DNA from 4 places in the Catenovulum adriaticum genome. Region 4 is predicted to be linked to each of the others. Evidence: predicted binding sites of a transcription regulator. Region 4 holds the regulator's gene; each other region holds the start of a gene.

Region 1 (3,218 bases), 1.4 Mb from region 4:
GTCATTATTTCTAAATTATAAGGCTTTAACTTATTTTATAATAGCAGATTGTTTTTACGCGTATTTATTTTAGAGGTCGACTTTGCAACAAACCCAAAGCCAATCCCCAGCTCAATTAAAATCGAACACCATTAAAACCATGGTATTAGTGGTTGGGATAGTGCTGATTGCGACAACATTAAGAGCGCCAATCACCGGGATAGCACCCGTTTTAGAGCAGGTAATAGGCCACTTTAATTTAACTGCCTCACAAGCCGGTTTGTTAACTACTTTACCCCTTATTGCATTTGCGATTGCCTCTCCCTTAGCAGCGATGCTTGCAAAAAGGTTAGGCTTAGAAATATCGTTACTGATCGCGCTTATTTTTATTGGTTTAGGCTGTTTTTCACGCGTATTTAATTTTCAATCTGTATTATTTATTGGTACTGGTATTATTGGGGTAGGGATTGCGATTGGTAATGTTTTACTGCCTAGTTTAATTAAACGAGATTTTCCTCAAAAAGTGGCAATAATGACTTCTATTTATGTGCTTTCAATGGGGATAGTTGGCGGTGGTTTTTCGGCTTTAGTGATCCCATTGGCTGAATTTAATGAGTTTGGCTGGCAAATATCTTTAGCTTTGTTTTCAATAGTTGTCGTGATTGCCATTTTATTTTGGTTGCCTCAATTAAATCAAAAAACGCCGCCCACACAAAATTTAGTGCAAACCAAAGCAAATGCTAAAATATGGCATTATGCGCTTGCTTGGCAAGTGACCTTTTACTTGGGGTGCAACTCATTATTTACTTATATTATTGTGGGTTGGCTGCCTAGTATATTAATTGAAAGTGGACATTCTGCTGAGCAAGCAGGCGTTTTGCATGGCGTTTTTTTAATTGCGACCGCCGTACCCGGGTTAATTTTGGTCCCACTGCTGGCTAAATTAAAAGATCAACGTGCGCCTGCTGTGGGTATTGCTTTACTTGCAGCTATCAGTTCATTGAGTTTATTTTATTTTCCAAGTTTAGCTTTTTTATTTACCTTGATTGTTGGCTTTTGTTCAGGCGCTTGTTTTATTTTAGGTTTGTCTTTTATTAGTTACCGTACGCAAAATTCGCAACAAGCAGCTGCGTTATCTGGAATGGGGCAATGCTTTGGCTATTCACTCGCCGCGTTTGGTCCTATGTTGGCAGGCTTTTTACACACTCAAATTGGTGATTGGTCGGGCGCTGTTTGGTTATGTGCAGCGGGTAATTTGATTTGTGCAACCGTTGGTTTTTGGTGTGGCCGTAATACTCAGTTACCAGCTTAGTTGTTCAGGGCAAAATCATACTTGAATAATTTTCAGACAAAGATTAAAGGATGAGCCATAATTTTCGCAAAAATGCGGCAACTACATCGCTGTAAGCTTGAATTTTTCGTGATGAAAAATACATTTTGCTCTAACATAATGGCTCTCCTAGATACTACCTACCATATTTCAGAGTGTGATCTGCTTTATTTAGTTGTTGAGCTAGAGCATGAATAAAATCGGTTAATACTTTAATTATGATAAGATTATGCTACATTACCTGTAATTTTATACAGTTTGGTGTGGTCTTGTGTTTGCAGAATATAATTGGTTATTACTTGGCTTAATTGCTTGTGGTGTCGTTATTCAATTGTGGTTAGTATTATTACTGGTTAGTCAGCGCCGTCAGCTACAGCAATTGAACCTTGATAAAAATAATGCACAAAGCCAATTAACTGATTTACGTTTATCGCTGATGAACCAAACGCATGAGCAATTTAGTGCACTAGAGCAAAGACTAAATCAGCAACAAAGTAAACTGCAAGAGCAGCAACATCAGTCTCAACAAAGCGCCTCACGTAGCCACCTTGAATTACTTGATTTAATTAATCGCAATCATGCCGAGCATAGGCAAGAGCTGGCTAAAGCTGTGCACCAGCAAAGCGAAACAGTTTCCAAAAGATTGGGCGAGCTAGCTAATATTACCGAAAGCCGGCTTGATAAGTTATCGAATCGCGTTAACGAAAAATTGAGCGAAGGGTTTGAAAATACCGTTAAAACTTTTAATGATATTCTTAAGCGCTTAGCTTTGATTGATCAAGCTCAGCAGAAAATTTCAGAGCTATCTGGTAATGTTGTGAGTTTGCAAAATGTATTAACCGATAAACGCAGCCGTGGTGCGTTTGGTGAAGTTCAGTTATATAACTTAATTGAAAACACGTTAGCATCAGAGCAATTTGAAAAACAAGCTAAATTGTCCAACGGGCGTATTGCCGATTGCTTATTAAAGTTGCCAGAGCCGACTGGCAATATAGTGATAGATTCAAAATTTCCGCTTGAAAATTATCAACGTATGATGGCTGACGGCATATCAGAGATTGAACGAAAGGCGATTGAACGTCAATTTAAAGCTGACGTTAAAAAGCATGTGCAAGATATTGCTGAGCGTTACATTATTGAAAAAGAAACTTCAGACAGCGCAATTTTATTTTTACCTGCCGAAGCTGTTTTTGCTGAAATTCATGCTTACCATCCTGATATTGTTGAATTTGCTTGGCAAAGGCGCGTATGGTTAACCTCACCCACCACTTTAATGGCGATATTAACCACAGCTAAAGCGGTATTAAAAGACGAAGCGACTAGGCAGCAAGTTCATGTAATTCAGCAGCATTTAATTAAGCTATCGAGCGATTTTAATCGTTTTCAGGGGCGTTTCGATCAATTGGCAAGACATATAGATCAGGCCGCTAATGATGTGAAACAAATCCACACCTCAGCCAGCAAAATTACCAATCGATTCCAATCCATAGAACAAGTCAAACTCGATGAAATAGAGCAAACGTAGGCTAGATAGGCGCCGTGGGCGCGCATCTACGTTACTTTGGTTTTTATGCCAGCGTTTTTATTTCAGGTAGGCGCGAAGCTTGCTCGCGCGATAACAAAAAAGCCCCGTTTGGTTTTAACCAATCGGGGCTTTTAAATTAGGGTTGAGTGGTTAATTAAAGGTTATAACCGCGTTCTTCGTGGCTGGTAATATCCAAACCTTGAATTTCTTCGTCGCGTTCAACTCGAATACCCTTGGTAATCAGGCCTACAATTTTCAATAAAATAAAGCTAACGACAGCGGTATAAGCAAACGTCGCCCCAATGCCAATAAGTTGTACTTGTAGTTGTTCAGCAATGCTAGAGTTATCGCCGCCAAAACCATAGCCACTAAATATGCCTAACT
Region 2 (3,218 bases), 600 kb from region 4:
GTCGTTAAATCGGCATAGGCTGTCATAGCTAACGTTCTGGGTATGGGCGTTGCTGTCATAATTAGTTGATGTGGAGCCATGCCTTTTTTAGCGCCTTTTTCGCGCAAGCTAAGACGTTGATGAACGCCAAACCTGTGTTGTTCATCAACAATTGCTAATGCGAGGTGATCAAACTCAACATCTTGCTGAAACAGGGCGTGTGTGCCAACAATCATTTTACTTTCGCCGCTGGCAATTCTGGTTTGTGCTTCTCGCTTTTGTTTTGCACTTAGTTTACCGGCAAGCCAGTCAACTTTATAGCCTAATGGACTAAACCAGCGATGGAAATTAATAGCATGTTGCTCAGCTAAAATTTCGGTAGGTGCCATAAGTGCAACTTGAAACCCTTGCGCGAGTGCAGAGAGTGCAGCTAAGGCCGCGACTAAGGTTTTACCTGAGCCAACATCGCCTTGAACCAAGCGCATCATCGGGTAATTTTGCTGCATATCTTGTTGGATATCCCCAGTAACTCGGTTTTGAGCTTGAGTTGGGCTAAAAGGTAAGTTAGCTAGAAACGCTTCAATCGTTGGTTGGGCAATAGGAATGGAGGCGGCTTGAACTTGCTGAGCATCGGCTCTGATCTTTAACATGCTTAAATTATGCGCCACTAACTCTTCTAGCGCTAATCTTTGCTGTGCGGGATGTTTGCCTTGCTCAATATCAGCAAGTGAAACATCAGGCGGCGGACGATGAATTAATTCTAATGCGGCCTGCAAATTATAATGCTGAGTTTGCGAAACATTAGGTAATAAATCTTCAACACCTGCTTTTTGTAGTTTATTTAACGCTTGTTCGGTTAGTTGCCGTAGGCTTGACTGCTTTAAGCCTTCAGTTGTTGAATAAACAGGGGTAAACGCTTCTTCAACTTCGATTTGTGCTGAGCTGCTTACTTTGTATTCAGGGTGGATGATTTCCCAGCCGCTGCGACCGCGTTTAATATCGCCAAAAGCTCTAACAAATTTACCCGGCGTTAATTGATTTTTTTGACCGGCATTAAAATTAAAAAATTTTAATGTTATTAAGCCAGAACCATCATCCAGTACACAATTCAGTATGCGTTTTTTTCCAAATGAAATACTGCTGTTGATAATTTCACCTTGCACACTGGTTTGCAGCTCTGGTAATAAATCACTTATTGGGTAAATATGTGTTTTGTCTTGATAGCGAAATGGTAAATGAAAGAGTAAATCTTCAACAGAGTGGATATGCAGATGCGCTAGCTTTTCGGCCAGTTTAGGACCAACACCTGTTAGGCTAGTGACAGATTGTTTTGCTAAGCGACTTAATTGCATAAAGTAGTTTAATTTGAACTGTTTAAATTAACAGTATATTAGCTTGTGGATTGAGAAAAGTACAAGAAAAACTCTTTCTCGACAAAATAACAGTTAAGCCTATCTATTTGCTGCAGCGGATAAAATAAACTAGAGTAAGCCATGATCTATTTACTTTATGTGGCGTAAATAAACTACTGTTATAAATAAATTGCATCCAAAAATCTAACATACTCGTTTGGCTTATTGAGCTTTAAATGATTTGCTTGTTAAGCTGAGCCTATAAAAAGGTCTTACCATGGAACACGAACAACACTTAAAGTTATTAAAAGCCACAGCGCTTGGAGACAAACAAGCTTTCGCTGAGCTCTATCACGCTACTAGTGCTCAGTTATATGCGGTTTGCTTTAAAATGCTAAAGCAAAAAGAGCTGTCGGAAGAAGCTTTACAAGAAGCTTACGTTCGAATTTGGCATAACGCTGGTGAATATCAACTGGGTAAAGGAACCGTTTTAACTTGGATGATTAGTATTGTTCGCTATCGAGCTTTAGATTTGATTCGTTATCACAATGTCAGACATGAATTGCCATTACAAGAGCAAGATATGTTGCAAGTAGATGAATCAGCAGAAAATTCAAGTTTAGAGCAGGTTGGTATTAGTGCTACAAAAATGGCTGAATGCATGGATGAATTGGATTCAGATCAAAAGCAAGCCATTCATTTTGCGTATTATAATGGTTTGAGCCATCGGGAAGTTTGCGCCAATATGGGCTCACCCTTGGGTTCAATTAAAAGTTGGATTAGACGTGGGCTGCAAAGTCTGCAGAGGTGTTTAGCCATATGAACTATTTAGTAGAAGACAGACGTAATGCATTAGCTGCACAATACGTACTGGGTACATTGCGAGGCGGCGCAAGGCGACGTTATCAGCAATTAATGATGCAGCACCAACTAGTACGTGAAACAACTTGGATTTGGGAGCAATACATTAATGTATTAGGTCATAAACTCGAACCTAAAACACCCAGTGACAAAGTTTGGGTTGAAGTGAGTCAGCGACTTGGGTTTGACGAAGACAGCATTGCTTCAACCAGACAAACAAGCTCCGCATCCGCAGAAGTAGTTGAACTTAAATCCGCTAAATTTTGGCCGGGATTAGCCAGCATTGCAACGGCAGCCGCTATTATATTGGCTGTTATTTTAGTGCGACTCGAACCTGTTGATTCAACGCCATCACAATTTGCGGTAGTGCAAAGCGAAAAAGCTCAAGCACTTTGGTTAATTGAAGTTGGTGAGCAGCAAATAAAAGTTAAAGCAACGGATAAATTAACAGCTCAAGCTAATAACGATTATGAACTTTGGTTTGTGGCTTCGGATGGCAGAGCGCCAGTTTCACTTGGGTTATTACCTAAATCCGGTGAGCTCAACTTAGCCAAATCCGATTTATTTGGCACAGTTGAATTAGCGGCATTAGCCGTTAGTTTGGAACCTTTAGGTGGCTCACCTAGTGGTTCACCTACTAAAGTTTTATATACCACGGAGCTAGTCACGTTATAGTGTTATCAAAACTTGACCCTTAATCCGCTTTTAAAACCCGGTTTTGAACCGGGTTTTTTATATTAAAATTCAACGCTTTAAAAATTAATTTTAAATTTTTGAAAAAAAATAAATTAATTTGCATCCAATCATGCATCTCACCCGTTTAACTTAGTGACAGTCAGATTTGTTTAAAAATAAAACAAGTCTTATTCACAACTAACAAAGGAATTTGTCATGAATATCAAACTTAATACAATCTCTGCTGCACTGGTCGCTGGTTTAATAAGTCAAACAGCACTAGCTTCAAGTCACAGAGAAGCACCAAATATTACACGTACGCCAACGCTAGATTCTACCGACTTTTATGCG
Region 3 (3,218 bases), 500 kb from region 4:
TATGAAGCGGCTTCATTATGTGCTTTAGGAGCATTTATTGCCTTGATATAATTAAAATCTTCTTCATCTATCGTATTATTTACTTCATAAGCTATTTTTTTTGCATCAGTTGAAGTTAAATTATTGAACGTATCTTTCATCATGGAACCAATGAATAACTCTTGAACTCCATCTATCACAAAAATAAACCAAACTTCACCAAACTCAGGATAAAACCCAGAGCCCTTTTTAAAATAAAGCCTTAATTCATTGCCTTGAGATTTTGGATATTTTATTACAAGTTCTTTCTTTAAATAAGTGCCTTCAGACCATACGTTAAAGGTCAATGTATCAGGTTTGATATCCATAGCACCCCCACCCCCTCTAGCAAAAGAGTCAAGGCTACATATAGTTGCAATAACCTCTTTTTCGAGTTTGTCTACTGTTACAGATTTATCACCAGTAGCTTCTCGCTCAGTAACCTCAGAATATGCTCCTTTGGTTGCCTGAAAATAATTTAGTTGTTCATCATTAAATTTCGCCATACAATTACCCCTGTAAAAAAACAGGGTAATCTTGACTCAACAAAAAAATAAAGTCAACCGGTTTTTTTACAGGGTAATGAAGTGTGTGGTAGAAGAATAGTTTTGCCGCTTGCTTATTGGTGCTATGACTCAATCGCAGTAAGATTAAATAACAACAAGACCAAAAAAATTACACTTTGAGTTTATACTGCGCTCCTTTAATGGACAATTAATCAATGACCACTAAACTTTTACCAACATGCACGTTAATGTGTATTAACGTGCATGTTGCTTACTTAAAATAATTAGTAAATTATCAGTGATTGACTCAACTTTTGTGATTTTCGGTATTTGTAAGCTTGCTTACCTATTTTAATAACGTTAGCCAGTTTAATCCGTCATAAGAAATTTTTTGTCGAAAAGTATCGATTTTGTTCATATCTACAAGCCCAGTGCTTACAAACCACGCGGATAAACTTTCACTCTGGAGTTATGTTTAAGTGCCCACCTATATTGGAGATTTTATAAAGTGTACGAATCTACTTGAATAAAACTTACCTTGAAATTAAACTGTATAAACATACAGTTTAATTTGTTTTTTTAAGCGAGTCGTGAAATATGAAAATTATTCCCATATATGCATTTGCAGGCATTACTGGCTTTGAGTCGCCAGCGGCAGAATACAAAGAGCTAGGGTTATCGCTTGATGAACTATTGATACAGCATCCACATGCGACTTTTATCGGTCAAGCTAAAGGGGATTCTATGGAAGGTAATGGCATTTATGATGGTGACTTATTGATCGTAGATAGGGCGGTTACAACCAAACAAAATGACGTGATAGTCGCTAATTATAATGGTTCATTTGTATGTAAAGTGCTAGACAAACAAAAGAAGAGTTTGATTTCATCTTCTGGCGAGTTTGCACCTGTTTATATTTCCGATATGGACGAATTTCAAATTGAAGGGGTGGTCACTCAATCTATTCGTTTACACCGTAACTGCGCTGAAATAATGAAATGTTTGCTTTAGTTGATGCTGTCGCTTTTTACGCTTCGGCAGAGAAAGTATTTGATCCGAGCATTCGTAACAAGCCAGTCGTAGTGTTAACCAATAACGATGGCTGTGTTTGTGCCGTCTGCCCTATTGCCCGTAAGCTTAATATTCCTAAATTTGAACCCTATTTTAAGCTCAAAGAATACTTAGCTCAGCATAATGTTGTTGTGCGTTCTTCAAATTATGAGCTTTATGCCGATTTATCTGACCGTATGATGAATGTCATAGCTCGTTATTGCAGCAATCAGCATGTTTATAGCATTGATGAATCTTTTTTGCAGTTTAGTTGCCAAGTATCTGATTGGCATAAGCTTGGACGTGAAATACGACAAGCTGTTTGGCGTGAAGTTAAACTACCTGTTGGTGTTGGGTTTGGAATCACGCCCACTTTGGCTAAAGGTGCTAATCATGCTGCTAAAAAGCTTTATGGTTACAATGGTGTTGCTGTTATCAGCGATACTAAACAGGCCACACCTATTTTAACGCAAATGAAATTATCAGATGTGTGGGGAATTGGCTCTAGGTTATCGAAAAGGTTGGCGTTGTTCGGCTTAAAAAACGCCTATGATCTTGCCCAGCAAAACCCAAGTAAAATGCGTAAGTTTCACAGTATTGTACTGGAAAAGACGGTAAGAGAGCTTAATGGTGAAATATGCCTGAATTGGGATGAAGTTAAACAAGATAAGAAAGAGATATTTTCAACACGAAGCTTTGGGGCAAGAATTACCGATAAAAGTAGCTTACATGCTGCTCTGAATACCCACGCTGAGATTATAGGTAGGAAGCTTAGAAAACAGAACTCAGTGGTTAAAAAGCTGACTATTTTTGCTCATAACTCCCCACATGACGCGCAATTCATCAAACGAAGCTTTTTGTATGAATTTGTGGTGCCAACATCAGATACCTGTGTTATTGCTAGTGCTGTCAGTTCAATATTAGACAAGTTATTTATTGCCAATGTGTCTTTTTATAAATGCGGGTTAGGCGCTATTGAATTACATAGTGGAAAATTCACGCAGCACAGCTTATTTGACAAAAGCCTAGATAAACCAGAAGTCATGCAAGTATACGACCAAATCAACAGCAAATACGGCACTGGCACTACCTTTATTGCTAGCAGTAATATGACCGAAAAATGGTCTATGCGAAGAGCGTTTTTATCCCCGCAGTACACAACAAGATGGGCTCACCTGCCTGAAATTAATTGCTGATTTTGGCCTAGTCTGCACTTATTTAATTGAAATTGGCGGTTATGTTTAAGTGCAATTATATACCGAGCAAGGTAATGCTAGGACAAAAGTTTAATTTATTTTACTTGTTGTAGTTTTTAGGTTTGAGTGAAAGCAGAAGTTAGTAATAAAAAGCCATACGCCAGTTTTCTAGATCAAAGCTACTTAAGATTAAACTGTATAGTTTTGTGAAAGTGGTATCTAAAGTACCACCTTCGATTTGGATGGACTAGTTTTTACAACCATTTTTATCGCACGTAATTTTGCTATCAGTATTAGTCCAATGCGTTGGATTTTCTCTAGTATTGAATCCACATCCGGTAACTCCGCCTTTTTGCCCTTTGTGTACAATACTTGGTTCATTTGGTGGGGTGTGTTTCACAGCCATTGTTTTTTCCTTATTAGATTAATTTTGTTAAGTAATATTTAC
Region 4 (3,218 bases):
ATAAAACCATGATCTTTACCACAAAGTTCTGCGCACTGACCGCGATAAATACCTGGCTCATTAACATTGGTCCAAGCTTCATTAATAAATCCAGGGTTCGCATCTTTTTTAACCGCAAAATCCGGTACCCACCAACTGTGAATAACATCATCAGAGGTCATTAAAAATCTAACTTTTTTATTAGTTGGGATCACTAAAGGTTTGTCTACTTCTAAAAGGTAAGTATCACCTTTTAACCACTTACCAGTAATTTGTTCGTTGGGGGTAGCAAGCAAGCTGTAAAACTCAATGTCATGATCTAAGTATTTATAGTGCCATTTCCACTGTGAACCGGTAACGACAATCGTTAAATCGGCTTCGTTTGCATCCTCCATCGCAATCAGTGTTTTAGTCGCGGGTATAGCCATTACAATAAGTATAATGATAGGGATGATTGTCCACGCAATTTCCACTTTTATGCTTTCGTGAAAATTAGCTGCTTTTGCACCTTTGGATTTGCGATGGAATATAATGGCATAGAACATAGCGCCAAAAACGACTAAACCAATCACAATACAGATATAAAAAATAGTCATATGCAAGTCATAAACTTGATGACTGATGTCTGTTACCCCTGCTCGTAAATTAATCGTTGAGTGTGTTGCTGTTTCAGCTGCGTAAACTAATGTAAATGGTAGCAACGAAACTAAAGCCATAAAAACTTTACACTTTTGGCTCACGGCTTTCTCCTTGTTATTGTAATTTTATAGTGCGTTGTCGTTTTTTACTTGCGCAAACAATGCATGTATAAAAATTAGTCAAGGATTTGAAAATTTACAATTATTTAATATAAATAAAAATCAGAATATCTGAAGTAAATAGGAGACGGTGCAGAATAAATTAGCGCTAAGGTAGGGTTAAGTTAAATTGAAATTTTACATTAAATCCGAATAATAGCGTCAAAAAAGCTTAATATACTAAACCTATTAAGCTTTTTTATATAGCGATTCAGACAACTGCGACTATAAGAGCCTTGCTTTGAATAACAAGTTAAATCCAATCTGTATTTCTTATTACGCCAACCGCTAAACCTTCAATTGCAAAAGGGGTCGATTTTAAATCAACTTCGATTGGTGAAAAATCTTTATTTTCAGCAATTAATGTAACTTTACTTCCTTGTTGCTGATATCGCTTCACCGTCACATCGTCTTCAACTCGAGCCACAACAACTTGCCCATTTAATGCAGTTTGGGCTTTATGAACCGCTAATAAGTCTCCATCCATAATGCCAATTTCAATCATACTATCGCCTTGAACTCGCAATAAATAATCGGCATTAGGTTTAAATAAATGAGGGTCAACTTGATAGTGCTCTTCAACATGCTCTTGAGCTAAGATAGGAGAACCTGCTGCAACTTGACCAATTAAAGGCAAGCCTTCGTCTTCTATCGATTCTTCTTGTACTAAACGAATACCTCTGCTGGTACCTGCAATTATTTCAATAGCACCTTTTTTAGCCAACGCTTTTAAATGCTCTTCGGCTGCATTAGGAGATTTAAACCCTAAAATAGACGCAATTTCGGCTCTTGTTGGTGGCATACCTGTATCTTGAATGTTATCTTTTATTAGTTGCAGTATTTGACTTTGGCGTGCAGTTAAAGCTTTCATTTAATGTTTATCCATACAGTACTCATTACTGTTAGTATATACAGGTGCTTTAAAAACGCAAATAGAATATTGCTTAAACCATTGTGAATCTACAAAACATGCTGTGCAAAATCACTTCAAGCTAAAATTGATGGCTGTGTGTTCAGCTCAACATGTTACAATATAAAGAAATATTCAGCTTAATGACTTTAAATGACAGACTATAAAAAATTTTTTGCTCAGCTCCTAAACCTACCAATGAAACTCCTGATGAGTTCAAAGGTAATTTTAGATGATTTAGATTTAGAATTAGGCTCGACTAAACAGCCCATTTTTTATGTTATTAAACATGATTCACTATCTGATTTAATCGCATTAAAATCAGCTTGTAAAAAATCTAATTTACCTGACCCGTTTAAGCCGGTTAAAGTGAATGACACGCTTTTTCGTCGTTACGTATGTTTAGATAAACTACAACCGGTATTAGCTAAAGAGCCGGGGAAAACTGATGCTACTGAGCAAATTCAAACGGTATTACAGCAACATGTGCAGCAACCCGATTTAGATGCCAAACTCGTCCCTTGTTTTATCAGTTGGGGACGTTCGCCCGGCAAAGAAACCTCTAATATAAAAAAGCTTTTCAACCATCAAAAAAAGCCCAGCTGGTTACGTAAAATATTTACGGTGTTATTTATAGGACGAGATAATTTTGTTTCCGTTAATCAACCACTCTCTCTTAGATTTGTCGTTGACCAACATGGTAGCTCTCCTGAAATAGCACATAAGTTATTGCGCGTCGCTCGTTTTCATTTTCAAAGGCAGCAATTAACGATGGCTGGCCCCAGACTTTGGCAAAGAGATCATTTATTAACCTCGCTGTTAGCATCCCCTTCGATCAAAGATGCTATTAACGATGAAGCAAAAAGCAAAAATATCTCTTATGAAAAAGCGAAAGAGCAGGCAAAAAATTATTTAAATGAAATAGCTGCCGATTATCGCGATAGTTGGATCAGAATTGGGGATACTGTTTTAACTTGGATTTGGAACAAGCTTTACTCTGGGATTGAAGTTAAAAATGGTGAAAAAATAAGAAAGCTCGCACAAGATGGCCATGAAATCATTTATATGCCTTGCCATCGCAGCCATATGGATTATTTATTATTGACTTATGTGATATATCACCAAGGCTTAGTCCCTCCTCATATTGCCGCAGGCGTTAATCTTAACTTTTGGCCAATGGGTGGAATCTTCCGGCGCTCTGGAGCGTTTTTTATGCGCCGCTCTTTTAGAGGCAATAAACTCTATTCCGAAGTATTTAAAGAGTATCTGTCTCAGCTAATCAGTAAAGGACACTCAATAAAATTTTATCCAGAGTCTGGCCGTTCAAGAACAGGTCGATTACTAAAACCCAAAACAGGCATGTTAGCTATGGTCATACAAAACATGCTTAAAGGCCAAGATAGACCTGTCACTATAGTGCCTGTCTACATAGGCTACGAGCATGTCATGGAGGTTAAAACCTACTTGCGTGAACTGGGTGGACAAAAAAAGAAAAAAGAGTCTGCCTTACATTTGTTTAGCATTCTAAAAAA

What was found. Region 4 encodes LexA, which represses DNA repair genes until DNA is damaged. Its sites were predicted from a motif close to TACTGTATNNNNATACAGTA; they were not measured.
Region 1: a site for LexA is predicted at 1,549-1,568, ahead of OLW01_RS04880 (DNA recombination protein RmuC). Genes of this name have one in related genera too.
Region 2: a site for LexA is predicted at 1,348-1,367, ahead of recG (ATP-dependent DNA helicase RecG). Genes of this name have one in related genera too.
Region 3: a site for LexA is predicted at 1,072-1,091, ahead of umuD (translesion error-prone DNA polymerase V autoproteolytic subunit). Genes of this name have one in related genera too.

The regions. Positions count from the first base shown of each region.
Region 1 covers NZ_CP109965.1:1,076,869-1,080,086, forward strand. The annotation lists gene OLW01_RS04875 (MFS transporter) at 140-1,291, shown strand; gene OLW01_RS04880 (DNA recombination protein RmuC) at 1,581-2,834, shown strand; gene OLW01_RS04885 (ammonium transporter) at 2,989-3,218, opposite strand, start outside.
Region 2 covers NZ_CP109965.1:233,368-236,585, forward strand. The annotation lists gene recG (ATP-dependent DNA helicase RecG) at 1-1,331, opposite strand, end outside; gene OLW01_RS01045 (sigma-70 family RNA polymerase sigma factor) at 1,609-2,154, shown strand; gene OLW01_RS01050 (anti-sigma factor) at 2,151-2,867, shown strand; gene OLW01_RS01055 (DUF4331 domain-containing protein) at 3,084-3,218, shown strand, end outside.
Region 3 covers NZ_CP109965.1:2,331,495-2,334,712, forward strand. The annotation lists gene OLW01_RS10110 (HNH endonuclease) at 1-524, opposite strand, end outside; gene umuD (translesion error-prone DNA polymerase V autoproteolytic subunit) at 1,122-1,535, shown strand; gene OLW01_RS10120 (Y-family DNA polymerase) at 1,523-2,770, shown strand; gene OLW01_RS10125 (hypothetical protein) at 3,018-3,176, opposite strand.
Region 4 covers NZ_CP109965.1:2,828,776-2,831,993, forward strand. The annotation lists gene coxB (cytochrome c oxidase subunit II) at 1-719, opposite strand, end outside; gene lexA (transcriptional repressor LexA) at 1,030-1,647, opposite strand; gene plsB (glycerol-3-phosphate 1-O-acyltransferase PlsB) at 1,840-3,218, shown strand, end outside.